4 regions of the Williamsia sp. Y853 genome follow, and region 1 is predicted to be linked to each of the others. Evidence: riboswitches for the same ligand, from Rfam matches in the RefSeq annotation. Region 1 holds a riboswitch; each other region holds the start of a gene.
What was found. A riboswitch is a leader RNA that binds a small molecule or an ion and turns the genes downstream of it on or off. The one in region 1 is predicted to bind S-adenosylmethionine.
Positions count from the first base shown of each region.

Region 2: another riboswitch for S-adenosylmethionine. It lies ahead of AC1TPF_RS06695 (aminotransferase class V-fold PLP-dependent enzyme); the one in region 1 lies ahead of AC1TPF_RS15735 (LLM class flavin-dependent oxidoreductase).
Region 3: another riboswitch for S-adenosylmethionine. It lies ahead of AC1TPF_RS21340 (ABC transporter substrate-binding protein); the one in region 1 lies ahead of AC1TPF_RS15735 (LLM class flavin-dependent oxidoreductase).
Region 4: another riboswitch for S-adenosylmethionine. It lies ahead of AC1TPF_RS13005 (bifunctional o-acetylhomoserine/o-acetylserine sulfhydrylase); the one in region 1 lies ahead of AC1TPF_RS15735 (LLM class flavin-dependent oxidoreductase).

Region 1 is NZ_JBXCJC010000002.1:808,760-815,822, forward strand. Features, by position in the region: gene AC1TPF_RS15720 (ABC transporter substrate-binding protein) at 1-834, opposite strand, end outside; gene AC1TPF_RS15725 (hypothetical protein) at 831-980, opposite strand; gene AC1TPF_RS15730 (LLM class flavin-dependent oxidoreductase) at 977-2,086, opposite strand; gene AC1TPF_RS15735 (LLM class flavin-dependent oxidoreductase) at 2,171-3,238, opposite strand; SAM riboswitch class I at 3,271-3,365, opposite strand; gene AC1TPF_RS15740 (MarR family winged helix-turn-helix transcriptional regulator) at 3,872-4,336, opposite strand; gene AC1TPF_RS15745 (VOC family protein) at 4,472-4,984, shown strand; gene AC1TPF_RS15750 (pirin family protein) at 5,028-5,801, shown strand; gene AC1TPF_RS15755 (maleylacetate reductase) at 5,826-6,917, shown strand; gene sigJ (RNA polymerase sigma factor SigJ) at 6,917-7,063, shown strand, end outside.
Region 2 is NZ_JBXCJC010000001.1:1,413,573-1,420,635, reverse strand. Features, by position in the region: gene dacB (D-alanyl-D-alanine carboxypeptidase/D-alanyl-D-alanine endopeptidase) at 1-1,150, opposite strand, end outside; gene AC1TPF_RS06715 (inorganic diphosphatase) at 1,328-1,840, shown strand; gene AC1TPF_RS06710 (MarR family winged helix-turn-helix transcriptional regulator) at 1,916-2,410, opposite strand; gene alc (allantoicase) at 2,548-3,573, shown strand; gene AC1TPF_RS06700 (hypothetical protein) at 3,622-4,125, opposite strand; gene AC1TPF_RS06695 (aminotransferase class V-fold PLP-dependent enzyme) at 4,122-4,934, opposite strand; SAM riboswitch class IV at 4,966-5,081, opposite strand; gene AC1TPF_RS06690 (DedA family protein) at 5,149-5,790, opposite strand; gene AC1TPF_RS06685 (O-succinylhomoserine sulfhydrylase) at 5,837-7,045, opposite strand.
Region 3 is NZ_JBXCJC010000004.1:172,290-179,352, reverse strand. Features, by position in the region: gene groL (chaperonin GroEL) at 1-1,157, shown strand, start outside; gene AC1TPF_RS21360 (YbhB/YbcL family Raf kinase inhibitor-like protein) at 1,167-1,703, shown strand; gene AC1TPF_RS21355 (alpha/beta fold hydrolase) at 1,790-2,596, shown strand; gene AC1TPF_RS21350 (PP2C family protein-serine/threonine phosphatase) at 2,596-3,795, shown strand; gene AC1TPF_RS21345 (aminotransferase class V-fold PLP-dependent enzyme) at 3,792-4,991, opposite strand; SAM riboswitch class IV at 5,079-5,191, opposite strand; SAM riboswitch class IV at 5,382-5,499, shown strand; gene AC1TPF_RS21340 (ABC transporter substrate-binding protein) at 5,613-7,063, shown strand, end outside.
Region 4 is NZ_JBXCJC010000002.1:215,374-222,436, reverse strand. Features, by position in the region: gene AC1TPF_RS13015 (Hsp70 family protein) at 1-735, shown strand, start outside; gene metX (homoserine O-acetyltransferase MetX) at 799-1,968, opposite strand; gene AC1TPF_RS13005 (bifunctional o-acetylhomoserine/o-acetylserine sulfhydrylase) at 1,943-3,259, opposite strand; SAM riboswitch class IV at 3,316-3,425, opposite strand; gene AC1TPF_RS13000 (cutinase family protein) at 3,624-5,216, shown strand; gene AC1TPF_RS12995 (NADP-dependent isocitrate dehydrogenase) at 5,416-6,639, shown strand; gene AC1TPF_RS12990 (MFS transporter) at 6,839-7,063, shown strand, end outside.

The DNA.
Region 1 (7,063 bases):
CTGTGGCGCGTCCTGGGGCAGCGCGTCACTGACCGCGTCGAGCTGATCCGAGGACAGCGATCCCGTGCGCACACCCGACTCGGGGATCACCGTGAAGTCGATGCCATCGAGATATGCCTCACCGGCATGGGCGAAAACCGGGGAGCTCCAGTTGTAACCGGTGCGCTTGGCCAGCGACACCGACCGGTCCTGCTGCCAGTCCGAGTAGGTGAACGGGCCGCTGCCGATATTGGTCCCGAGGCACCGCGCTTCGGCGGTCTGAGCGACGGTGGCATCGGCTTGCAGGCCGAGCTGCGAGGTCGACGTGGCCTGCAGGAACTGCGCGTTCGGTGTGCTGAAATCCACCGTCGCGGTCAGCGGGTCGACCACCGTGGTTCCCGCATAGCCGGTCAGATAACTCGAGGCCAGCGGGGTTTTCGCGGCACCGAGCGCAAGAATGGAGTCGAAGTTCTTCTTCACGGACTCCGCGGTGAGCGGCGTGCCGTCACTGAAGGTCACGCCGTCGCGGAGCTTGAAGGTGAACGACTTTGCGTCGGGGCTGATCTCCCAGCTCTCCGCCAGCCACGGCGTGATGTCACCGGTCTGCGGATCCTGGTCGGTCAGGGAGTCCACCACCTGGCGGGTGACATAGATCGTCTGGTTGGTGGCGCCCTGTGCCGGATCCGAACAGGTCGGTGCCCCGGAAAGCCCGTAGCGCAGGGTTCCACCCGGCGCAGCGGGGCCGGCGTCGCCCTCGCCGCCGGAGGCGTCGGACCCGCAGGCGCTGAGCAGGGTTGCTGTCATCAGCGCGGCGCCGACTACGGCGAACAGCGGGCGGGACACACGTGCATTCATCGATTTCCTCCATCGATCCTGGCGATAGCACGCTCCTGCGGAGAAGCGGCGGCTGCTTCGCCCGTTATCAGCTCACTGATGAGGTTAAACCGTTGCGCCCCAATATCTTCAATAAAATCAGTGTGGTTTTGAACCAGCCCGCTCACGCCACACCCGCGATCTTCCTGTCGCGCTTGGCGACTTCCTCACGAACGATGGGAATCACATACCGGCCGAAGTCGATCGCGTCGTCGAGCAGGTCGTAGCCGCGGGCCGAGAGGATGTCGATCCCCAGGTCGTAGTACTCGAGCAGCGCGGCTGCCACCGTCTCCGGAGAACCGACCAGCGCGTTGGAATTTCCGCCGCCCCCGGTTGCCTTGGACGTTGCCGTCCATCCCGCGGCGCCGAAGCGGTCGACTGAATCAGCGATCTCCAGTAGACGTTGGGAACCGGCATTCTGAGGCGATGTCAGGGAGAATCCGCGTGGGAGCTGGGCGGCGCTGGCTGCTCGGGCATTGAGCTGACCGAGTATCGATTCGGCTTTCTGCCAGGCCAATTCGTCGGTCGGGGCGATGATCGGCCGGAACGCGACCTGTAATCGCGGGCGCCCTTCACGACCTGCGGCCTTCGCAGACGCGGTGATCGACGCGATCTGCTCGGCCGTGTTTTCGAGGGGTTCACCCCACAGCGCGTAGATATCTGCCTCCGCGCCGCCGACCGCATAGGCCGCCGACGACGACCCGCCGAAGGAGATGTCGGGCCGAGGCTGCGCAACCGGGAAGACATCGGAGACGAAGTCGTTGAACCGGTAGTAGGTGCCGTTGTGGTCGAACGGTTCCCGGCTGGTCCACACCTTCTTGACGATCTGGATGTACTCCCGGGTGCGTTCGTACCGCTGGTCTTTCGACAGGAAGTCACCCTCCCGCTGCTGTTCGCTGTCGTTGCCGCCGGTGATGAAGTGCACCGTCACCCGTCCCGCGGAGATCTGGTCGAGTGTTGCGAAGGTTTTGGCGGCGAATGTCGGGTACGAGACATTGGGACGGTGTGCCAGCAGGATCTCGATGCGTTCGAGATTGCTCGCGATGTATGAGGCGGCCGCCGCAGGTTCAGGAGCACCGGCACCATAGGCGAACAGGATCCGGTCCCATCCGAAATCCTCGTGTGCACGAGCGAGTTTGAGCGTGTACTCCCTGTCGAAGGAGCCGGCGGTGGTACGAGGGTGGATCTCGGTGCCGTCATTCGTGGCAGCGATCCCCAGGAACTCTACTGGCATGTTTGTCCTTTTCGATGTGTCAGATGAAGTGCGCGAAGATGCGCCGACCGATACGCATCGACGGCGGGAGCCGGGTCGAAGCGGTCATGTCAGAGCCTCCAACGCGACGGGAGTGGAGATCGGGCGGCTCGGGATCTCACGTCTGAGCACCGGTGCGATCTCGGACTGGAAGAGTTCGAGCGAGTCGCGATGCTGGGAGTCTGTGAGGCCGCTGGCGTCAGCGTGCAGATGCATGACCTCATGACCGAACTTCTCGTGATATCGCAACACTTTGTCGATCACCTGCTGCGGGCTCCCGAGCAGAAGTGAGCTTCGTTCGATGGCGTCCTCGAGGGTCGGAAACACCAGCGGCAGACCGAATGACCCGATTCTCGCCAAGGTGGCGTCGAAGATCGGGCGGTATGTGTCGATCGCATCCTGCGAGTTCTTGGTGGCGTAGTACCCGGCCGATCCCGCACCCACGAGAGCATCCGCCGGATCGTGCCCGTATGCCGCCCACCGCGCTCGGTAGTGGTCGATCAATTCGGCATAGGGTTCGATCGGATTGGTGACGTTGGCCGAGAACAGCGGATCTCCGTAAAATGCTGCCAGATCGACTGATTCACGGCTGGTGGCGCTGCCGTGCCAGACGCGAATCTTCTTCTGCAGCGGGCGGGGCAGGGCCTCGGCGTCGGTCAACGACGGCCGGTACTTGCCCGTCCAGGTGACCGTGTCGTCCTCCCACAACCGTCGGAAGAGTTCGTAGCCTTCCCGGTTGCGCTCCCACTGGTCGGCCTCGGTGACGTGGAACAGCTTGGCCTGCGCGGCGCCGTTGCCCTTGCCGATCATCAGTTGCAGTCGGCCACCGGAGAGGTTGTCGAGGGTCGAGTAGTCCTCGAAGGCGCGAACCGGATCGAGCAGACTGAGCGTTGTCACCGCGGTGAACAGCGCGATGGTCGAAGTCCGTGCGGCGATGTTACTGAGCACAACCGGTGGCGACGAGGAGATGAACGGCCTCTCGTGCCGCTCGCCCACCCCGAAACCGTCGAAGCCCAATTCCTCTGCGAGAACCGCGTTGTCGATCACTTCTCGAAACCGCTCCGCCGGGGTCACGGTCTCGCCGGACAACGGGTGAGGCGTGTGGGTGATCAGACTGATCAACAGAAACTTCACCCGGACTCCTGAACTGACGGCATGGCACACAACCTTCATCGGTCCCGGCAGTAGCACCCGCACCCGCCGAGGCGGGGGGTTGCTGCGACGTCAGCGAGCCGGGTCTCTCAATCGCTCTTGATGATCCTTGTGCACAGTAAGCCGGTGCCCATAACGCGTCAAACGATGAATCAACTTGCCCGACAGACAGTGTGAGTCACGTTGGTCCCGCCATCAGGGATGTTCAGCCCTTTCCGGCGAACGGACCGATGGACTTTCTGAAGCATTGCCGCAGCACAACAGCCTCCAGGGCGATCCGGTCGGTGCGCGGTGATCGCAGGCCGTCCGGCACGACGCGTCATGACCACCCGCCGTGGAACGGTTAGATTCAGTCAGGTTCAAACCCCACGCCATCTTTTGATGGCCATCGGAATCGTGCGCCCAGGTCGCCGGACCCGCTATGGCTTGTTGCCCTCGTCTTCGATGATCCTGGGGGCTGCGACGCCAAACAGAACAAACGCGATCTCCCGATCTGCCATCAGCGAGGACCGGTCGGCGCCCGGGAGTACAAGAGGTTCGGCAAGATGCTTGTACCCGCAATGACTTTTCACCGCCACACCGCAGCCGGGATGACTTGTCGATCGAACCGGCCGTCTACTCGGGCGCCTGCAGCAGGTGTTCGCGTGTGTCGGCGAATGCTCGCCCCAACACGGCAACGTCGCGCGGACTGAGCAGGTCGAACATGTTTCGCCTGACCTCGGCGACATGTCCGGGGCTCGCCGACGCCAGCTTCTGCATCCCGGCGTCGGTCAATTCCGCCATCATGCCGCGTTTGTCGTCTTCGCATTCGACGCGAAGCACCCATCCGGCGTCGACCAGACGGCCGATTGCCCTGGTGGCGCCACTTCTCGTGGTCGTGATCGCATCAGCCAGATCCCGCATGCGCAGTCGGTGCTGCGGCGCCTCGGACAAGATGACCAGCAATTCGAAGTCGGTGAACGACAAACCCGCATCCCTGGCGAGCTGCTGATCGAGCGTCCGCAGCAGCAACCGGGTCGCATCCAGGTACGCGCGCCACGTCCGCTGCTCGTCCTCGCTGAGCCACTGTGTTGATTCCACGACTAGAGCATAGCCAAAGTAGTTGACAAGGCAACCAGTTGCGGTACGCTACCGAAGTAGTTGAGCACGCAACCATTTACCTCTGCCCACACGAAGCGCACACTGGATGAAGACCCCCGCACGGAAGGACCGGCCATGAGCACCGCCGACATCGACGAGAAGCGCCTGCAGGAATATGCGGGCAAGCGTGAGGCGATCCGCGCCGAACACCTGATACCCGCCGAATCCCGGCCGGCCTCCTCTGCTCGCGGTCTGCACCACACCGCACTGGTCAGCAGCGACGTCGAACGCACCGTTCGCTTCTACCAGGACCTACTCGAATTCCCGCTGACCGAACTCATCGAGAACCGCGACTATCCCGGCTCCTCGCACTTCTTCTTCGACATCGGCAACGGAAATCTCTTGGCGTTCTTCGACTTTCCCGGCCTGGATGTCGGTCCATACCAGGAAGTCCTCGGCGGGCTGCATCATGTCGCGATCAGTGTCGAGCCGCAGCGCTGGAAACATTTGCGCGACAAACTGATCGACGCGGGCGTCGAACTCATCGAACACAGCGAGGTGTCGCTGTACTTCCGCGACCCCGACGGGGCCCGCCTCGAACTCATCGCCGATCCACTCGGCGAGATGTACGGCTCTCACGTTCTCTAGACATGGCTTCTGGCGATAGCGCTCCACTCGAAAGGCCCTACCGATGACCACAGCAACACCTCCCACCCGCTTCGACGTCCGCCGTGCCGACAGTCGCTTCAAGACCAACGCGGGTTGGCTCGACTCCAAACACTCCTTCTCTTTCGGCCCCCACTACGACCCGGCCAACACCCACCACGGTGTCCTGATGGTCAACAACGACGACATCGTCCTGCCCCGACAAGGTTTCGACACTCATCCCCATCAGGACATGGAGATCGTCACCTGGGTTCTGCAGGGCTCCCTGGTCCACCAGGACTCGATGGGACACAACGGCGTCATCTACCCCGGTCTGGCGCAGCGAATGAGCGCCGGTACCGGGATCATGCATTCGGAGAAGAACGATGTCTGGCGCCAAGACACCGCCGACGCGACCCACGATCCCGTGCACTTCGTCCAGATGTGGGTTGTCCCTGATGAATCCGGTATCACGCCGGGCTACGAGCAACTGGAGATCGACCACGAATTGTTGTCCGGCGGGTTGGTTCCGGTGGCCTCGGGCATGCCGCAGTACGTCGACCATTCGGCGATCCGCATCAAAAACCGTTACGCCACCATGCATGTGGCGAGGATGTCCCCCGGGCAGCATCCCCTGACACTTCCCGACGCTCCCCTGCTGCACGTCTTCGTCCCGCGCGGCGACGTCGTGATGGAGGGTGTCGGCAACCTCGGCGACGGCGACGCGGTCCGCGTCCACGGCGATGGCGGGCAACAGCTGACCGCCACCTCCGATGCCGAGGTCATCGTGTGGGAAATGCATGCCGCGATAGCGGCCTGAGACACCGGGAACATGGCAGACCCGATGCGGGGCTTCACCGATCCCGGACCGCCGTCGCGGATCGTGTTCGGCGGCGGGACCCTGGCAACCGTCGGCGACGAGGTCAGCAGGCTCGGCGGCAGTCGGGTTCTGCTGATCGCCGGACCGCGCCTCGAATCCCTGGCCACCGAGCTCACGGGCCAGTTGGGCACTGCGCTCGTGGCCCGCTTCGACGGCGCGGTCATGCACACGCCGCTGGAGGTTACCGAGCGCGCGATGGAGTTGGCCGAAGCGGCAGATGTCGACTGCGTGGTGGCGATCGGCGGTGGTTCGGCAACCGGACTGTCGAAGGCGCTGGCAGTACGCGGCGGATACGACCAGATCATCGTTCCGACCACCTATGCCGGCTCTGAGGTGACGCCGGTACTCGGCGAGACCGTCGACGGGGTCAAGACCACACGCAGTTCGCCGGCCATCCTGCCCGAGACCGTTATCTACGACGTCGACCTGACCATGGATCTGCCTGCCGCGATCACACTCACCAGCTCAATCAATGCCCTGGCGCATGCGGTCGAGGCGTTGTACTCGGCCGACGCGAATCCGGTCACCGACCTCATGGCACTCGACGCCGTCACGGCCATCAACCGCGCACTCCCCCGCGTGATGGCCGATCTCCACGACGCGCAGGCCCGATCCGACCTGCTCCGCGCGGCCTGGCTGGCCGGCAGCTGCCTGGGATCTGTCGGAATGGGCCTGCACCACAAGCTCTGTCACACCCTGGGTGGCAGTTTCGGCCTGCCCCACGGCCCGACGCATACCGTCGTGCTGCCGCATGCCATGGCCTACAACACCCCCGCCGCACCGGAGACGATGGAGCGCATCGCCAATGCCATGGGTGTGCCCGATGCCGCGGCAGGCGTCTACGACCTGGTGGCGGGGCTCGGCGGGCCGCGCTCACTGCGCGAACTCGGATTCGACCCCGAATCCATCACTCGGGCAAGCCAATTGGCAACCGCCAAGCCGTATCCGAACCCGAGGCCGGTCACATCTGCCGGCGTCGCCGAACTCCTGCGCGATGCCACCGTCGGACGCCGGCCATCCACCGAGTCCGCACGGACCCGATCCACCATGCCGTGATGGGGAATCTCGGGGAGCGTTTCGAAGAGCATCGCAGTCGGCTGCTGTCGGTGGCATACCGGATCACCGGCAGCATCAGCGATGCCGAGGATGCGGTTCAGGAGTCCTGGTTACGCCTCGATGCGGCCGAGCACGACGCGATCGAC
Region 2 (7,063 bases), on a different contig from region 1:
TCCAGCCGGCACCGTCGGCGTTCTCGAGAACAAAACGCTCCGCCAGGGTGCCGGTCGCACCGGCCACCGGCAGCATGTCCAGCAGCGGCCGCAGCTTCGGCTGGGCTGTCCCGGCTCCGGCGCCGGTCACCTTGTCGAGCAACCCGGCCGAAATTCTGTTGTCCTCGGATAGGCCGCTGACATCCCCGAAGACCGTGCCATCCATGTTGAAACCGTTATCACTCAGAACTTTTCGAACAGCTTCGATACCTCCGGCCAGCGTCGGCCTGCCGCCGATCGCCTTGGAGATCTCAATGGACGTGGTCTCGGCGAGCACGTTGTCGCTGGCACGCATCATGTCCCCGAGTCGGGTCACCAGGGGCGCCGACGTGACGGTGGCGATCACGGCGCCGCCTGCCGGAGCAGTTGCCTGGACCACGGGGTTCTCGACGCCGAGCGCCGCGGCCAGTGCCGTCCCGGCGGCCAGTGCCGGGGTCGGGGTCCGCGGCGAATCGATCTCCAGCGGATCGATTCGCCCGGAATCGGCGATGAGCGATTCGATCGGTGTGATGTTGCCGTCGGCGATGTCCACCGGATCCCAACTCGACGCCATCGTCGGACCGGAGAAGGCACTGGTGTCGACCGCCACCGAGGTGACATCGATACCGGCCTTCTCGATCTGATCGGCCAGCGCGGCGATCCGCGGGGCATCGGTGAAGAACGTCTCCTGCCCCTCTGGTTGCGCGGACAGCGTCGGGTCGCCCGCGCCAACCAGGATCACCTGTCCGTCGGCACCGGCAACCACCGTGGTCGAGATCCGCTGATCATGCGGCAACGCCAGCAAAGCGGCCGCCGTGGTGAGGATCTTGATCGTCGAAGCCGGCACCATCGGGCGGTTCGGGGTCTGCGACCAGAGTGTCTGACCGGTGAGCGCATCGGAGACCTCGCCCGACAGCTCGCCCAGACCCGGGTTCGACAGCACCTCCGACAGAGCGGCAGCGATCCCGGCCGACGTGGGCAGCGGCGCATCGGTGGCCACCGGGCTGATCTGCGGGACAAGCGATACCGGCGACGGCTGCGCGGAGGCACCCGCAGGCAGACTGTTGTGCTTCTCGTCCACACGCAACGCGATGACCAGTACAATCGCCGCGACGACGATCAGTACAACCACCGGTAGTAGCGTCCACAGGAGCCCCTTGCGACTCGGCGAACTGCCTGGCACGAATTACCTCCGGTCGAAGTTCTTGCCGCTCGCGGCGGGCACAGGTCTCCACAGTATCGTTGAGTCGATTTGCTGACCGGCTACCGGAGAACACTTTGGGTAGGCAGAACACACGAGGAGTACAACGTGGACTTCGACGTCACGATTGAGATCCCCAAGGGACAACGCAACAAGTACGAAGTGGACCACGAGTCGGGAAAGATTTATCTCGACCGGTACCTGTACACATCGATGGGCTATCCCGCCGATTACGGGTACATCGACAACACCCTCGGCGAGGACGGCGATCCGTTGGACGCCATGGTGTTGCTCCCCGAGTCCGTCTACCCCGGCGTGATCGTCCGCGCCCGCATCGTCGGCATGTTCCGCATGACCGATGAGGCCGGTGGTGACGACAAGCTGCTGGCCGTTCCGGCCGGAGATGTCCGCTGGGACCACATCCAGGATGTCGGCGACGTCTCGGACTTCGAGCTCAAGGCGATCGCCCACTTCTTCGAGCACTACAAAGATCTCGAGCCCGGCAAAGAGGTCCAGGGTGGCGGCTGGGCAGGCAAGGCCGAGGCTGAGAAAGTCGCGCAGGAAGCGATCGAACGTCTGGCCTCGCAGCCGCACGGGGCGAACGAGCCCTCTCGCGGCTGATCGTCCCCACATACACGAAAAAGGGCCCGACTCGCATCAGCGATGTCGGGCCCTTTTCGGTTGTGTGGGGCGATCTCAGGACCGGGTGCGGTCCGCGGGCGACTCGTTGGCCTCGATGAGGGTGCGTTCTGCAGCGCTTACGTATCTCCCGAGCAGTTCGGTCAGGGTCTCCACATCATCGTCATCCCAATCGGCCAGCATCGTCTCGAGTTCCTCGGCCCGCCGGGTTCGGAAATCGGCGACCCGTTGCGCACCGGATTCGGTGACCACCAGGATGGTGGCCCGGCCGTCACGCGGATCGGCCTCGCGCCGCACGTAACCGAATTTGACCAGCTGAGCGACGTGGCGGCTGATCGTCGACGGGTCACTGAACAATGCCTCGGCCAGCTCACCCGATCGCGCCGGCGCCCGATTCAGCCGAAACAGACAGTGGTAGGCCGCAGATTCGACAGCGTCGTCCGCGGTTCGCCACCGCGTCGCCGCCAAGCGGTCACGAATCCGCAGGTGCCTCGCCAGGACCTCCATGAGATCCGCAATCTGATCGTCTCGCGACGGTGTCTCCTCCGACATGATCCTTCTCAAGGTTCAACGAGTTTCGACATGCAACTAGTTGTTGCGTGAGAGTATGGCCCTCGCCGCGGAGCTAACGCAAGAACCCACCGTCGACGAGTCGCACCCGATCCGCCGTGCCACTAGCCTGGGGAGTCGTGACCCCATCCCCGCCGAACTCGCGGCCCCATTTCACCTCGATGCCAGACTTGGCTCTACGCGCTCTCGGCGGCGCGGTCCTCTGGACCAATGACGACCTCTTCGCCGAGGCCGAGAACCTCATCAAGACGCCCGCCGCCGAGTATCAACCGGCGACGTTCGGACACAAGGGTCAGGTCTATGACGGCTGGGAGACCCGGCGGCGACGTGAAGCAGGTGTGGACCAGGCGATCGTGCGCCTTGGCGTCCCCGGCATCATCTACGGCGTCGTGGTGGACACCTCGTGGTTCGTCGGCAACTATCCGCCGTACATCTCGGTGGAAGCTGCTGCGGTCGAAGGCATTCCGACCACACAGGAGCTGCTGGAAGACACGAAGTGGCAGACGATCGTCGACCGTGTGGAGGTCAACGGTGATACCCAGAATCCGTTCCGGGTGGATTCCAAGGAACGCTTCACCCACGTGCGGCTCACGATCCATCCCGACGGTGGCGTGGCGCGATTCCGTGTGCACGGCCGCGGCGTCCCCGACCCGAAGTTCTTGTCCTACGGACACTTTGACCTGGCCGCGCTCGAGAACGGCGGCATGATCACCGCCTGCTCCAACATGTTCTATGGCTCTCCGAACAATCTCCTGATGCCCGGACGGGCCCGCACGATGGGCGAAGGCTGGGAGACCTCACGCCGACGCGATGACGGAAACGACTGGGTACAGGTCAAATTGGCCGGTGAGTCGACGATCGGACTCGCCGAACTCGATACCAGCTACTTCCTGGGAAATGCGCCGGGATCGGCGACGATACGTGGCCGTGACGGTGAAAACGGTGAGTGGTTCGAGGTTTTGGGCCGGTCTCCCCTGCAACCCGACACCCGGCACCGGTTCCTGATCGAGGTCGATCGACCGTTGACCGAGGCCCGCCTCGACATCTTCCCCGACGGCGGCATGGCAAGACTGCGGTTGTTCGGCTCGCTGACCGAGGATGCTCGCGCACGGATCATCGATCGCTGGGAAAACGGCGAGAGCTGATCGACCATGCCCCCTCCCCCACGCCTGAAGGCAGGCGTGGTGGGGGGATCAGGCTGCGGCAGCCCGCTCGAGCAGACCGGGCAGCACCTGATCGGCGATGAGCTGCGCCGAGCCGGGCCGATCGCCTGTTTGTCCCTGGTCGAGGGGCCGCAGGATGACCGCATCGGCGACCTCGGCGGCGTAGATGTCGACAATCAGCGTCAGGAGTCCGTTGGCGGTGCCGACATAGCGCACGGTGTCGCCGAATCGCGACTCCCCCAGCCGGAGGAGCTCGGCCCGAGCGGTGGCCGCGTCTTCGGCGATCACCACGTCTATCTCCAACGCCACCAGCAGGTCAGCGGGATCCTCACCGAGGTCCTGCCATCCGGCGCGCAACGCAGCCCGCTCCTTGATGCCGCCGCGCAAGTCCGGCTGGCGGATCCGACGGACCGCCGAACTCCGCGCATCGGCCGGACGGCGCCCGCTCCAGGCGATCGGATGGTCGTCACCGTCGATGGCAACCAGCAGTTCGGGGCGCGTCCGCGGGGTGGTGGCACTACTGATCTCGGTCATGACTTCTCCTGCTCGAAAACATTCTCGGTGAGTGAGTTCAGTTGCCGGGCAAGCTCATCGATGCTGGTGCCGGCACCCCAGCGGATGATTACGGGTTCGGAACGGCCCGCAACGGTGAGCGAGGCGATTCCCACCCTGTCCCGGGCATCGGGCCACAACTGGAGCCGGCGGTTACCGGGAAGCCGGGCCGCCTGGGCGTCGAGCCACTCCGACAACGCCTGCTCGTGGAGGCCGACCCACTCGTAGCCGAGGTCGGCCAACGCCCGGGCCGGGGAATGACCGGTGCTGATGTCGTCGACGTCGGCCCGGGCGTCTGCGAGCCAGTCGCCGCGCCCAACAACCACAGCCGGGCCGGCCATGGACCGGCCGGACAACACGAGGTAGTCGATTCCATGGCTGGTCAGATTCACGGCCCGCCGGGGGACGATCTCGCTGCCGTCGACCAGCAGTCGCGCGCCGCGTCGGTGTGCGATCGCTGCCAGGGCGGGCAACGGCAGAACTTCGCCGGTGGCCTCGGCCACCGCGGGGACGATCAGGAGTGCGGCCGGTCGACGTTCGAGTTCACTGTCCACCGCGGCGAGGGTGGTCCTCAGATCAATCTGCGCCGGCATCACACGGTCAGCGCCTTCAGACGTGGTGGCCGCGAGGTCGGCCGTCAGATCGAGTGTCAGGACGTCACCTGGTGCAACACCGGCGACCAGCGCAACGGCCTCGGCAAGTTCGGACGCGAACAGAACTCGATCGGTCGGACGCGCCTTCACGAACCGGGCGATGTCTTCCCTGAGATCACTGGTGGAGGAGCTTGTCACCCGCATCCCCTTCGGATCAGGACTCCGCCGGAGTCCGCGCTTGCCGCCGTCCGAACAGACAGCGGCCAGGTTGTCACCCGGAGCACCCCGCCGCGAATGGAGGGTTGCCGGCCAGCAAGCCGGGGCTTGTCGCTGGCACTCATCACCGATAACCACATTGCAGCGCCATTGATTTCCCTGTCAAATGACAAACCTTTAAAACGCGGCGTGAATGTTATTCCGCGCTGGCAGAGGACTTTTGTGACCTACTCCGGTGTCGCCACCAGCGAAAGAAGAAATAGACGGACATGAGTACGCCCGCACTAACCGCCAGATAAAACATCAGCGTTGCCCCGACCGTCTCGCCGACCGCATAGCCGATGATGCACACCGCGCTCACCCAGACGACGCCGCCCGCGACATTCGCAAGCAAATATTGACGCGTCGGCATCTTGCTCATCCCGGCCACAAACGGGGTGACTGTGCGGACGTATCCGATCCAGCGCGCCCCGATCACGGTGGCGACCCCGCCGTGGCGGATGAGTTCCTCGGCCTTTTGCCAGCGTTCTCGCCCAACCCACCCACCGAAGCGGGTTTCGGTGATGCGGCCGCCGGATCTGCGGCCCATGGAATAGCCCGTCCAGTCACCGAGTACCGCCGCAATGCAGGCACCGACTATCAGCCACACGATGTTGGTCTGGCCGACGGCGGCTGCCACGCCACCGGCAAGCAGGACTGTCTCACCGGGCATGATCAGGCCGAGGAGCGCGGCCGCCTCGCAGTAGATGACGATGAAGACCACGAGGTACACCGCCCACGGCGGCGTCGACTGCACGATCGAGATGACCCAATCGGCCAGCGAGTGAAAAATGCCCACCCTCCGATCTCCGGTGACGACCTCAGGTGGCGTCGTCCGACTCCCGCTACAGGGCCTGGTCCAGGTCCTTCAACAAATCATCCACACCTTCGAGCCCGACCGACAGCCTGACCAGCGAATCGGACAGCCCGATCGCGGCCCGGCCCTCGGGTCCCATCGCCCGGTGGGTGGTGGTGGCCGGGTGCGTGATCAACGACTTCGAGTCCCCGAGGTTGTTCGAGATGTCAATGATCTGCAGACCGTCGAGCAGCTCGAACGCGCGCGCCTTTCCGGATGCCGAGTCCGTGTCGGCGAGTTCGAACGTCACCACGGTGCCACCACCGGACATCTGCTTCTTCGCCAGATCATGCTGCGGATGTGACTGCAGGAACGGATATCTCACCCGCGCAACCCGCGGATCGGCTTCCAGGAATTCGGCGATGCGCAATGCCGCGGCGGTCGAATGATCCACCCGCAACCGCATGGTTTCGAGTCCCTTGAGCAACGTCCAGGCGTTGAAGGGGCTCAGCGCCGGACCGGTGTGCCGCATCAGGGTCTGCACCGGACCGTCGATGTACTCCTTGGTTCCGAGCACTGCCCCGCCCATCACCCGGCCCTGGCCGTCGATGTGTTTGGTACCCGAATACACGATCACGTCGGCACCGAGCTCGAGGCCGCTCTGCAGGAGCGGGGTCGCAAAGACGTTGTCCAGCACAACCTTTGCACCGGCGGCGTGGGCGAGTTCGCAGACGCGCTCCACATCGACCAAGGTCTGCATCGGGTTCGACGGGGTCTCGAAGAACACCGCGTCAGTCGGCTTCGACAGTGCCTGTTCCCACTGTTCGATGTCTTCTCCGTCGACAAAGACGGTTTCGATGCCCCAGCGGGGAAGGATCTCGTTGCACACGACAAAGCACGAACCGAACAGGCTGCGCGCAGCCACCAGCCGGTCACCCGTCTTGAGCAGCGCACCGAGCGCCACGAAGACCGCCGCCATGCCACTGGCGGTGGCGAAACACGCCTCGGCACCCTCGAGCTGACGGAGCCGCTCCTGGAACATGGCCACAGTCGGGTTGCCGTAGCGGGAGTAGACGAATCGCTGTTCTTCGCCGGTGAAGGCCCGCTCGGCCGCAGCTGCAGACGAATAGACGTACCCGGAGGTCAGGTACATGGCCTCGGAGGTCTCCTCGAAACCGGACCGCATGAGCCCTCCGCGCACAGCCAGGGTCTCGGGCGAAAGTCCCTCGGGCAGTTTGGCGTTCAACTCGTCCTCCATCGTGCGCAATATGCTGTC
Region 3 (7,063 bases), on a different contig from region 1:
TGACCCACGTGGGTGTGGGCGGTGTGGTCAGTGTCGAGGAATGGCCGCAGTTCGGACTGGGACTGTCGTTTGTGGACGGTGTCGAGTTCGACCACGGCTACATCTCCCCCTACTTCGTCACCGACAAAGACCGGATGGAGTCACAGCTCGACGACGCCTATGTGTTGCTCACCAATCAGAAGATCACCACGGTGCAGACCCTGATGCCGGTGCTCGAGCAGGTGCAGCGCAGCAAGCGGCCGCTGCTGATCCTCTGCGAGAACATGGACGGACCGGCGCTGTCGATGCTCATCACCAACAACATGCATGACACGTTCCGCTCGGTGGTGGTGCGGGCTCCCGGCTTCGGTCATCGACGCGTTGCCGAATTGGAGGACTTTGCAGCCATTTTGGGCGGCCGGGTCGTCAGCGCCGATTCCGGCCTGTCCCTCTCCGATGTACGTCTCGAACACCTCGGCCGGGCGAAGAAGATCACCGTGACCGAGCTGTCGACAACCATGGTCGACGGCGGTGGTGACGTGTCGGAGGTGCGGGCCCGCATCCATCAACTCGAACAAGAGCTGGCGCGGACCGAGAACGAACACGACCAGGACAACCTGCAACTGCGCATCGCCAGGTTGTCCGGCCGGGTGGCGATGATCCACGTCGGTGCCGCCACCGGCGTCGAACTCAAAGAGAAGCAACACCGCGTCGAGGACTCCCTGTCGGCAACCCGGGCCGCGATGGAGGAAGGCATCGTCGCAGGTGGTGGCACCGCCCTGATCCAGGCACAGGCGACACTCGACCTTCTCGAACTCACCGGCGACGCCGCCGAGGGACGTGAAATCGTCCGTCGCGCAGTGGAAGAGCCACTCCGCTGGATCTCGATCAACGCCGGCTACGACGGTGACGAGGCTGTGCAACGGGTCGCCGACCTTCCGGAAGGGCACGGGTTCAACGCGGTGACCGACACCTATGGCGACATGTTCGCCGCCGGGATCATCGACCCGCTCAAAGTGACCCGCTCGGCATTGCAGAGTGCCGCGTCGATCGCGGCGCTGCTCCTGACCACCGAGACCCTGGTCGTCGAGGAGGTGATCCAGAATCCCGGCGCCATCATCGCTCCCGGATTCGGTGACCTCGCCGAGGGCATGGTCCGGCCGTCGAACATCTACTGACGCAACGCGATGACCACCTATTCCGTCGCGACGACGCCAACGGTGCCGGCCCGGACCCGACTGGTGCTGGGCTCGCATGAGGTCGTCGACGGCGGGCGCCTGCGGACGGCCCAACGCAGTGGACTACTCGGCGGCGGCGGGCTCGACGTGTCACCGTCATTGCACTGGTCGGGTGCCCCGATCGGAACGCTGTCCTATGCGGTGACAGCGCACGACTCGGGTGGCCGGTGCCATTGGGCAGTCGCCGACGTCAGTGGTGGTGTGACCTCACTGGTGGTCGACGCCGGGAATGGGAACGATGATCGATTACCCAGTCTGGCAAAGCAATTGCCCAACGACTACGGAATCGCACGCTACGTCGGTCCGTCGCAGGCCCCACCCGGCCTGCCGGGGCGGTTCACATTCACCGTGCACGCCGTGGATATCGGCAGGCTGCCACTCGGCATCCTCGCCGGACCAACTCAACTGCAAGAGGCGCTCCGCATTCACAGCCTCGGCCGCGCGACACTGACCGCAGCCCACGGGTGGACGCCGCCCGTCCACTGAATGCGCCGAACCCCGGGCGGGTGCACCGAACGTGCTTCGGCACGGCCCGCCCACGGGAATGCACATCAGGTGCGAGGATGAAGCACGTGAATGTGCGCGCGAAGAACAACGTCAAGATCCTCGGGCGCGAAGATGGACCGACGATCATGTTGGCCCACGGATTCGGATGCGACCAGAACCTATGGCATCGGGTGACCGGGCGGTTGGTTCCGGATCATCGGGTGGTGCTGTTCGACCACGTCGGTGCCGGCGCCTCCGATCCGGCCGCGTGGGACGCCGAGCGGTATTCGAACCTCGAGACCTATGCGCAGGATGTGCTCGACATCGTCGACGAACTCGATCTGCACGACGTGGTGTTCGTGGGTCACTCGGTCGCGTCGATGATCGGCGCCCTCGCCGTGGCCAAAGAACCCGACCGGTTCGCCAAGCTGGTGTTGCTGACCCCGTCACCGCGTTATGTCGACGACGAATCCGATGGATATCGGGGTGGCTTCACGCGTGATGACATCGACGAACTTCTCGAGTCTCTCGAGAGCAACTATCTGGGTTGGTCGGCGTCGATGGCGCCGAACATCGCCAGTAACCCGGAGCGACCAGCGCTCGGCGGCGAGTTGACCGAATCCTTCTGTCGAACCGACCCGGAGAAGGCGTTGGTGTTCGCCCGCGCCACCTTCCTGTCCGACAACCGCACCGATCTCGCGCGTGTCACCGTGCCCACCCTCGTGATCGAGTGTGCGCGAGACTCACTCGCACCCCGCCACGTGGGCGCGTACGTGCACAACCAGATCGAGGGCAGCGAACTCGTCACGCTCGACGCCAGCGGTCACTGCCCCCAGCTCAGCGACCCCGTGCCCACCACCGAGGCCATCGTGGCCTTCGTCGGTGGCCGTTGATGAGCAAGGACCACAGCGACATCGGGTCACCGGGCGTACTCGACGAGAATCTGGAAGACCTGTACGAGAACGCGCCATGCGGGTATCTGTCGACGTGGCCGGACGGGCTCATCGCAAAGGTCAACACCACTCTGACGGTGTGGCTCGGACAAGACCGAACGTCATTGCTGGGCAGACCTTTCAGCGATCTGCTCACCGCAGGCGGGCGGATCCACTACGAAACCCACTTCGCACCGCTGCTGCAGCTGGAAGGCGTACTGAGCGGAATCACCGTCGACCTCGTCGCGGCCGACGGCCGACGACTGCCCGTCTTCGTCACCGCGAACGTGAAGATCGGTGCCGATGGAACCGCCGTGCTCGTCCGCATCACCGCACAGGACGCACGTGACCGACGCGCATACGAGAAACAGCTGCTCGAGGCGCGGCGCCATGCAGAAGAAGAACGTGCGCGCATACAACTGCTCGCCTCGACTCTTCAGCGCTCGCTGCTTCCACCGTCGTTACGACCTCCCGATGGCATGGAGGCAGCGGCCCACTACCACGCCGCGTCGATCGACGATGTCGGCGGCGACTTCTACGACGTGTTCGCCCTGTCGGCGCACAAGTGGGGGTTCTTCCTCGGCGACGTGTGCGGCAAAGGGGCCACCGCGGCAGCGGTGACCTCGCTGACCCGCTACACGCTGCGCGCTGCGGCGGTGTACGACGACGATCCGATTGCGGTGTTACGCAACCTCCACACCGTGTTGCATGCGAATCACCAGGGTGACGAACCACGGTTCTGCACAGTGATCTTCGGTGTGCTCACCCGCCGCGACAACGGATTCGACGTCCACCTCGCCAGTGGTGGGCACCCACCCGCCCTACTGCTCACCGCCGCCGGTCAAGCGCAGTACGTGAGCACCGAAGGTGGGCAACTGGTCGGCATCCTGCGCGACCCTGAGTTCGTCTCGAAGCGGATCCACCTCGATGCCGGCGACACCCTCCTGCTCTACACCGACGGGCTCACCGAGGCGCGGACCGGACCTGGTCCCGAGCGGTACGACGACAACGGTGCGCTGCTCGAGTTCGCCGCGGCACACACGCCGACGTCCGCAGGCCAGATCATCGAGGACGTGCGGGCATTGCTCGACAGTTTCGGTGCCGGGCTCGAAGACGACACCGCGCTCATCGCACTGAGTGTCCCCCACCCCGGGGTCTAGAGGGTTCGGAGGGCGGCGAGCAGAAGGTCGACGTCCTCGGAGGTCGAACCGAGGCCGAGGCTGGCGCGTACAGCCCCTGAGCCGTGGCCCAGACGGTCCAGAAGCGGGTGGGCGCAGAATCGTCCATCGCGCACCCCGATGCCGTGTTCGGCCGAGAGATGGGCTGCCACCTCAGATGCCCGATGCCCGTCGACGACAAAGCTGACAACGCCAACGGCATCGGTGCTGTCGGTGAAGATCTTCAGGGCATGCACGCCCGGGATCTCCGCCAGACCATTGCGCAACCGGTCGGTGAGTGACGTTTCATGGGAAACAACAGCCTCCCCGAGGGATTCGATCTCGACGCAGGCCGCCGCGAGCGCAGCCGCACCCAGGACGTTGGGCGAACCGCCTTCATGACGGGCAGGCGCGGGCGCCCACTTCACGTCCTGCTCGGTGACATTGAGTACGGCACCGCCGCCTGCGAGGTACGGGTCGGCCGCATCCAGCCAATCCCGCAGTCCGACAAGCACTCCGGCCCCGAAAGGCGCGTAGGTCTTGTGTCCTGAAAAGGCCAGGTAGTCGATGCCGCCTGCAGTGATGTCCACCCTGCGGTGCGGAACCAACTGCGCTCCGTCGACAGCGATCCGAGCGCCGTTGCGGTGCGCAAGATCTGCCAGTTCACCGATCGGCAAGATCTCGCCGGTGACGTTGGAAGCACCGGTGACCGCCAGCAACGCCGCACCGGTCTCTATCAGTGCGGTCTCCACGCGAACGATCGTCGCGGCCAGCGTATTCGCGGCACGGACCACGTGAACGTCACTCCACGGCAACAGATTTGAATGATGTTCCAGATCGAGGACGACGACCTTTCCCGGCACACAGCGGGCCAGGAGGTTCAGCGAATCGGTGGTGTTCCGCGTAAAGATCAGGCAGTGCTGCTCGCCGGCACCGACAAAGTCCGCGACCTGCTCACGGGCGGTCTCGTACGCCTGCGTCGTGACCTGCGATGCGTAGCCCGCGCCCCGATGCACGCTCGAGTAGGTCGGAAGCAATTGTGTGATTCTCTCGACCACGCTGCACAACGCCGGTGCACTCGCCGCGTAGTCGAAGTTGACGTATCGCGTGGTCGAGCCATCCCGCAATGGCGCCTGGGTGTCCGAACCTTCTATCGCTGCAAGAGCATTCAGGGTTCGATTCAGTGTTGCAGTGCTCATATCTCACACCAGCTTCCGGTGTCAGGGATTCCGCACGCACCAAGTTTCGAACCTGCCGATGGAGCAGTTCGGAACTCGGACGTGGGGGGTCCGCGCTTGCCTGTTCGGGTTCGAACAGGCCAGGTCTTCACCCGGAGCACCCCGCCGCGATGGAGGGTTGCTGACCAGCAAGCCGGGGCTATTCGCTGGTACTCGTGACCGACGCCGACGCTAACAGACTTTTACGGCGTCGTCCATACCCATGTGCTTTAACTTCTCGGCGATCGGAACTCCGCGCATCCATCGGATTTCCGCAGGAGCGTGAGTATGGTTCTGTCCAACAGTTGAAATCCCCTGCCCGGGCATACCCACATGATGCCCGGATTCGCTTGGTGGACAACAACTGCCCTGTGTCAACGAGTATCAGCGCCAAGTTCCAGCTTGCTGGTCGGCAACCCTCCACCGCGGCGGGGTGCCCTGGATGACAGACACGGCCCCAGCCTTCACCGGCATGGGGCAAGCGCGGGGTTCACGCAAGCGAGCCCGAAGAGATTTCCGGAAGCTTGATGACCTTGTTCAACGCACCACGCGATCGAATCCTGAGCACCTGCCACGCCCATTGCATTCACGAGGAGAAAACCGATGTCCCGAACACCTGCTGCCGGCCGATTGAGACGGGTGCATCCCGGACCGGGTCATCTGAGCAAGGCCACGATTCTTACGGCTCTCACGGTCGGACTTGTCGCCAGCGCCTGTGGCTCCGGCGACAGCAATAATTCCGCGACGGCCACCGGTGATCCCGTCGACGGCGGCACCCTTCGGTTTGCCATCAACAGCAGTCCCGGCGGCTGCATCGACCCCCATCAGAGCCCTGCCGACGTCGCCGGCTTCTTCTCCCGCCCGATCCTCGACTCTCTTGTCGCCCTCAACACCGACGGCAGCCTCGACCCCTGGCTCGCCACCGAGTGGAGCGTGTCCCCCGACCAGCTCACCTACTCCTTCACCCTCCGCGACGACGTCACCTTCTCCAACGGAGAAAAGTTCGACGGCAACGCAGTCAAGGCCAACCTCGACCACATCGTCGACCCCAACACCAAGTCCCAACTCGCGGCCAACACCATCGCCACCTACGCCGGCACCAACGTCATCGACCCGACGCACGTGGAAGTCACCTTCTCCGAGCCGAATTCGGCCTTCCTTCCCTCCGCGGCCTCGGCATACCTCGGCATCGAGGCCCCCTCCACCCTGACTCAGGGAACAGATGCCCTGTGCAGCAAGATCGTCGGCACCGGGCCGTTTGTCAGTGAAGCCGGCTACACCCCGAACAAGGGCATCGACTACACCCGCAACGAGGCCTACAACTGGGGTCCGGGCAACGCCGACCACTCCGGCAAGGCACACCTGGCAGCCATCAGCATCCAGGAGATCCCCGAAGACTCCTCTCGCTACGGCGCTTTGACCAGCAATCAGGTCGATGCGATTGCCAGCGTCCCGCCGGTCAACGTCAGCGCGCTCAAGGACACACCCGGCTATTCCGTCGAGACGGTCCAGGCTCCGGGCGGAAACTACAACTACTACCCCAACACACAGGCCGGCGTCTTCTCCGACATCAAGGTCCGCGAAGCCTTCCGGGCCGGAATCGACTGGGACACCATCGTCGACAAGCTCTACTTCGGCGTCTTCCAGCCCGCGAAGAACACCTTGAGCCCCGCCACGGTCGGCTACAACAAGGCCAGTGAGTCGGCGTACGTCTACGACGAGGACAAAGCCAATCAGCTTCTCGACGAAGCCGGCTGGACCGCACGCGACGGCGACGGCTACCGCACCAAGGACGGAAAGCGTCTGACCGTCGTGCATCCCTTCCTCAAGGAATACGCTCGCGAACAACGCGACACCCTGCTCGAGCAGGTGCAGTCGTCCGCCAAGAAGATCGGTGTCGACTACCAGATCAAGAACACCACCATCGACGACTACTACACCGCCCTTTTCACCAACGGCTACGACGTCCTCGACATCAGCTGGCAGCGGGCGTCACCGGATGCACTTCGCACGCTCGATCATTCGTCGAACATTCCGGTGGACAGTTTCGGAAC
Region 4 (7,063 bases), 590 kb from region 1:
GGTGTCGAGGCGGTGCTTCCGGACGGCCCGGAATCGGTTGCGGCGACCGGTGCCGCCCGCCTTGCCGCCGCGAGCACCCGGCCTGCCGGGCTTGCCTTCATCGGTGGACGGCGTAGCCGGGACTGGTTGTCGGCGGCGCCGCTGGCCATGTTCGGCGCGTTGCTCGCGGGAGCGTTGATGACCGTGTATGCGGTCGGATCATCGCTCGCAGGCAACCCGTCGACACCGATCAAGTCCACGGAGGCTCCGACGGTGCCATCCGCAATCGCTGAAGCTCCACCGGAGACAACGACCACCACGACCAACGCGCAGGTGACCTCCACGCTGACGCCGAAACCGACCGAGACCACGTGGGATATGGCACCACCGGTTGTCGATGGAAACCCCGAACCTGGTTGGGTGACAACCGAATTGCCGCCGCCGGTTTCTTTTTCGGATCCGCCGACGAGAACCCTGAGCCCGTCCCTGATCCCGTTCCCGTTGCCGAGCATCACGTGGCCGCCCAATCTCGACCTGTCGTCCCCGTCGTCTCCGTCGTCTCCATCGTCTCCGTCGACTCCTCCGCCGCCGGAATCAACGACGCCCGATCCGATCCCGGAGGCTGAACCCGCTCAGCCGCAAGAGGGCACGCAGTCGCCGGCACCGTCCGCGCCTGCGCTCGTTGCCCCAACGGTTTCACCGCGGTCCGACGATCCGGCGTCAGGTACGGTGCCGACGTCGCCGCCGGCAGCCTGACGATTTTCCGGTGCTGCCGCACCTGACCGACTGCCACGTGGGCCGGCCGGTCAGGTGGCGGTATCAGCCACGCGCGAGGACGAGAGTCTTCTTGAGAAGGTCTGAGACCGCTTCGAACTCGGTCAGGAATCCGTCGTGGCCATTGGCGGAATGCACCACGTGCAATCCGTCGACGCAGCCGGACATGAGTTCGGCCAACTCGATCTGCTGACGCAGGGGATACAACCTGTCGGAGTCGATGCCACCGACCACGACGGGTACGTGGCAGCTCCGCAGGGCGGCTTCGATGCCACCGCGTCCGCGTCCGACGTCGTGGTTGTTGAGCACCTCGGACAGCACCACGTAGCTACCCGGATCGAACCGGCGGACAAGCTTGTCGGCCTGGTGCTCGAGGTAGCTCTGCACCGCGTAGCGGCCGCCGTGTAGCGGATCTTCTTGTCCCTGAGGGAGGTTGGCGAACCTCTGGTCGAGTTCGGGTTCGCTGCGGTAGTACATGTGCGCGATGCGGCGGGCAATGCCGAGACCTGACGTGGGGGTACGACCGGTGCCGTGATAGTCGCCGTTCTGCCAGTTGGCATCGGCCTTGATTGCCGCAATTTGTGTTGTCTGCGTACCGATTTGGTCGGCTGATGCGCGAGCGCCCACGGCCAGGATCAAGCCGCTCCGCACTCGCTCCGGGTAACCGATGACCCATTCCAGCGCGCGGGCGCCACCCATCGAGCCGCCGATGACGGCTGCGACGGTATCGATCTGCAGCGCGTCGAGCAATGCGACCTCGGCGCGGACCTGATCGAGCACGGTGATGTTGGGGAACCGTGAACCCCACACCTGCCCGTCGGAATCCAGTGATGCAGGGCCGGTGGAACCGCCGCATCCACCGAGGACATTCGCCGAGACGACACACCACTCGTCGGTGTCGACTGCGGCGCCCGGACCGATCAGCCCGTCCCACCAACCGGGGGCGGGCTGATCGGGACCGGCGGGTCCGGTTGCGTGGGAGTCGCCGGTCAGGGCATGCAGAGCCAGAACTACGTTGTCGCGGGTGGGCGAGAGTGTGCCCCAGCGCTGAAACGCCAGGGTCACATTCTCGATCTGTCCACCGTTGTCCAGCGAAATCGGGCCGACCGGCACACTGGTCAGCTGCCCATCGGGCAGGGATTCCCAGTCCGGATGGATTCGTGGTGGCGTGTGCGGGTCGATACTCACCTCACTTGGCCGCAGCGAAGCCTGCATCGAGGTCGGCGAGGATGTCGACGACGTTCTCGATGCCGACAGCCAACCGGACCAGGCCGGGGGTCACGCCTGCGGCCAGCTGCTCTTCAGCGATCAGCTGGGAGTGGGTGGTCGAGGCGGGATGGATGACCAGCGAGCGCACATCACCGATGTTGGCGACATGGCTGTGCAGGACCAGTGCGTCGACGAACTTCTTGCCCGCGTCCACGCCGCCGACGATCTCGAAGCCGATGATCGCGCCCTGGCCGCGCGGAGCCAATTCCTGGCCTCGCTTGTACCAGCGCGAGGATTCGAGTCCGGCGTAGGCCACCGACTCCACCTGCGGGTGCTCTTCCAGGTACTTGGCCACCGCCTGGGCGTTCGACACGTGGCGTTCGATCCGCAGGCTGAGTGTTTCCAGGCCCTGGGCGATGAGGAACGCGTTGAACGGCGAGATGGCGGCACCGGTGTCGCGCAACCACTGCACGCGGGCCTTGAGGGCGTAGGCCGGAGCACCGAGGTCGGCAAAGATCGCACCGTGGTAGCTCGGGTCCGGGGTGGTGAATCCGGGGAACAGGTCTACACCGTCACGCTGGCCCCGCCAATCGAAGGTGCCGCCGTCGACGATCACGCCGCCGATCGCGGTGCCATGTCCACCAAGGTATTTCGTGGCCGAATGCACCACGATGTCGGCGCCGTGCTCCAGCGGGTTGATCAGGTACGGGGTGGCGACGGTGTTGTCGACGATCAATGGCAGGCCGGCCTCGTGGGCGACGGCGGAGATGCCGGGGAGATCGAGGATCTCGTTGTTCGGGTTCGAGATCGTCTCACCGAACAGCGCCCGGGTGTTGGGCTGGATGGCCGCGCGCCAGCTGTCGAGGTCTTCGGGATCTTCGACGAAGCTGACCTGGATTCCGAGCTTGGGCAGCGTGTAGTGGAAGAGGTTGTACGTACCGCCGTACAGTCGCGGGCTCGACACCACGTGACCGCCGTTTTCGACGATGTTCAGGATCGAGTAGGTCTCGGCGGCCTGACCCGACGCGACGAGCAGAGCCGCCACGCCACCTTCGAGGGCTGCGATTCGCTGCTCGACGGCGTCCTGGGTGGGGTTCATGATGCGCGTGTAGATGTTGCCGGGCTCGGCCAGACCGAAGAGGTTGGCGGCGTGCTCGGTGTCGCGGAACGTGTACGACGTTGTCTGGTAAATCGGCAGGGCACGGGCAGAGGTTGCCGAATCAGGGCTCTGGCCAACATGGACCTGTTTGGTTTCAAAGCTCCAGTTGTCAGCCGGATTGACGTCGGTGTCAGACATGTAGGACTTCTCTTTCATGGTCGGTAGACATCCAATTAGAGGGTCCGACCTTTCGGACCCCGCGCTTGCCGCGGCGAACCGCAACCTGGTCGTCACCCGGAGCACCCCACCGCGGTTGGAGGGTTGCCGGTCAGCTAGCCGGGGCTTGTCGCTGACACTCAGGACCTGGCCAAAAGGATATAACACGCGGTTCCTGTTCAAAAAAGCGTTCAGCGCACGGAGATTCTGCGATTCGCCACCAGCCGGATGCCCCTGTACTACGTTCATGCGATTGGCCATTGTCAATGTCCACCGTAACTTTGGTGAACTGCCTCGAAATGCTTGAGGCCGTCGGTGATTCGAAACAACTGGGGCTGCTGTGGGTGTGAGGACGAAGCCTGATCGCGCTGTTCCGAAACCGGCCGGCCGACGGGTGGCGGCGCTGGCATCCGGAGCGGCTGCGGTCGCGCTGCCCGTGTTGACCTTCCTCGGGAGTGCTCCAGGGCTCGCGGCCCAGGCGCAGGCGTACGACTGTGGTGACGGCGTCGTGTTCGTGGTGGCCGGAACCGACGATCCGAACTTCCTGCACACCATAGGGGTGGAGACCCGCTACAGCGCCCGGGGCTACGTGATCAAACGCGTCGACTATCCGGGGACCTTCTGGCCACTCGGTGCACAGAGTTACGACGAGAACATCGACATCGGACAAGCCGCGCTCACCCAGGATGTGGCGACCTATCAGGCCAACTGCCCGGGCAACCCGGCCGTCATCGCCGGCTATTCGCAGGGGGCCCGGATCGCAGGCGATGTACTGGCCGACATCGCGGCAGGCAAGGCCGACGGCGTGACCTCGGTCGGAGTGTCGGGCGAGCTCTATTCCGACCCTCGGCGACGCGGCACAAACGACGGTGCCGGAGCCGAGGTCAACCTCATCAATGCGTATCCGGGTGCGATGCTCGATGGTTCGCGCGACGGCGACTTCGGCGACATGCCGGTGTATTCGGTCTGCATCGATGGTGACCCGGTCTGTGACATACCCGACCCGCGGCGAGATCCGATCGGGGCATTGGACGCGTTGCTGGGCTTCTGGGTCAAGCACCACAACTATGGCGACATCATGACGGCAGGCCCGGGGGTGGCTGTGGGCACCGACGGGATCACCGTCATCGAGGGTCCCGACGGTGCCACGGTGATCTTCATCGCCGCCGATCCCTCACTCACCACTGTGCTGGCGCAGGTCGGACTGCCCAATCTGCTGCGCCCGGTGATTCTGGATTTCCCCTATGCCGAACCGGAGGTCATCCGGCCGATCTCCCGCGCGATCATGGGCTTGCTGCCTGCGCTCCCGCAGCTCGGGCATGGTGCGTATCTGACCGACCTGTACACGGTCCGGGACGCGCTGTCCGGTGACCCGGCCGCGTGGGCCGCGATTCTCGGGAGCGCGGTCAGCATCGTCAAATATCCGGTGAACTTCGTTCGGGACTGGGTTGCGGTGATCGATGCCGTACTCGACCACCGTGACCCGGATCTCGGGTTCATCGCGGCACCGACGGTGCGCGCCATGGCGGATGCGGCATTCGGTGCGGTCTCCGCGGGCAGGGCGGACGTGGGGGACCCGGCCACAGACACCGCCCTTGCCGGTGCTTCTCGGAGGGCACTCGCTGCGTCGTCCGTTGATCGCCCGCAGGCCTCTGCCGACGTCATCCCGGGGCCTGGTCGGCATCGGGCGCCCGAGGTGTCCCCGCCGGCTGTGTCGGATCCCGCTGTGCCGGAAGCCGATGTGCCCGCCTCCGTACCGGTGTGGAACGGTCCGGCAACCTCCCACGCGGACCAGGGTGCTGATGACGACGGCCCCGACGTCGTTGATTCCACGGCAGGTCAGAAGCCGGTCGCTCCTGATCTGCCTGCTGTCGAAGCGCCTGCTGCGACCGAGACAATGGCCGTTGACATGTCGGCGGACCTCACCACCGCCTCGTGATCCGGCCCCTGCGCTGACGCCCCTGACCCGTCAGGTGATGGGTATGCTGGCAAGCAGTACGCCCGTTATATTTACTTTGTCCGGTGAGCGAGGTAACAGCCCGCCGGACTAGGTTGAACATGTTTGGGTGCAGGCGCGCCAGCTCACGAGTCGGCGTCCGAAAGCGGGGCACACATCGTCGAGGAGGACGCGTAGCCATATGGGCAAGATCAAGGTCGAAGGAACGGTCGTAGAGCTGGACGGCGACGAGATGACTCGGATCATCTGGCAGTTCATCAAAGAGAAGCTGATCCACCCGTACCTCGATCTGAACCTGGAGTATTACGACCTCGGCATCGAGGAACGTGACCGTACCGACGACCAGGTCACCATCGACTCGGCATACGCCATCCTCAAACACGGTGTCGGCGTGAAGTGCGCCACCATCACCCCCGACGAAGCTCGTGTCGAAGAGTTCGGCCTGAAGAAGATGTGGCGCTCGCCCAACGGCACCATCCGAAACATTCTGGGCGGCACGATCTTCCGCGCTCCGATCATCATCTCCAACGTCCCGCGACTGGTGCCGGGATGGACCAAGCCGGTCATCGTCGGACGTCACGCGTTCGGCGACCAGTACCGCGCGACCGATTTCAAAGTTGCCACCGCGGGCAAGGTCACCATCACGTTCACCCCGGACGACGGCTCCGCGCCGATCGAGCACGAGATCGTCCAGATGCCCGAAGAGGGCGGCGTGGTGATGGGTATGTACAACTTCAACAAGTCCATCGAAGACTTCGCGCGGGCATCGCTGAACTACGGTCTGCAGCGCAACTACCCGGTGTACCTGTCGACCAAGAACACCATTCTCAAAGCCTACGACGGAGCGTTCAAAGACATTTTCCAGCATGTCTTCGATACCGAGTTCAAGGCTGAATTCGACGCTGCCGGAATCCATTACGAGCACCGGCTGATCGACGACATGGTTGCCTCCAGCCTCAAGTGGGAGGGTGGATATGTCTGGGCCTGCAAGAACTACGACGGCGATGTGCAGTCGGACACCGTGGCCCAGGGCTACGGTTCGCTGGGTCTGATGACCTCGGTTCTGATGACCCCGGACGGCAGCGTCTGCGAGGCGGAGGCCGCGCACGGCACCGTCACCCGGCATTTCCGTCAGCACCAGCAGGGCAAGCCGACCTCGACCAACCCGATCGCGTCGATCTTCGCGTGGACCCGCGGTCTCGATCATCGTGGCAAGCTCGACAACACCCCCGAGGTGCGTGAGTTCGCCCAGAAGCTCGAGGACGTTGTCATCGAGACGGTCGAGAGTGGCAAGATGACCAAGGATCTTGCGCTCCTGGTCGGCGGCGACCAGGCGTACCAGACCACCGAGGAATTCCTTGGGGCACTTGATGAGAACCTGGAGGCGGCCATCAAGACCGGCTGAGCGGCCGGCCCCGCGCCGATCGCATCACAGTCCGCCCCGGATGTCTCGGGGCGGATTGTCGTTCTGTGGGTCAGTTCACGTCCCATCCCGGAATGACATCTGGCCTGTGCCGGTTGACACCGTAGTTACCCCCGCAACGAGCTCCCGGCAGTGTCGCCGTCGCCCCGATCGCCCCTGATCGTCTTCGAGAGGTTCGAACATGTCTGCAGTCAGCACCGTCGCCCCCGAATCCTCGGGGGAGGTGCGCGGCAGTAGACGGACGGTCATTCTGGCGTTGTCGCTCGGCGCGTTCGGTATCGGGACCACCGAGTTCGTCGCGATGGGACTGCTGCCGAATATCGCCGATTCGCTGGGAACCAGCGAACCGACGGCCGGGCACGTGATCTCTGCCTACGCACTCGGAGTGGTGGTCGGCGCTCCGACG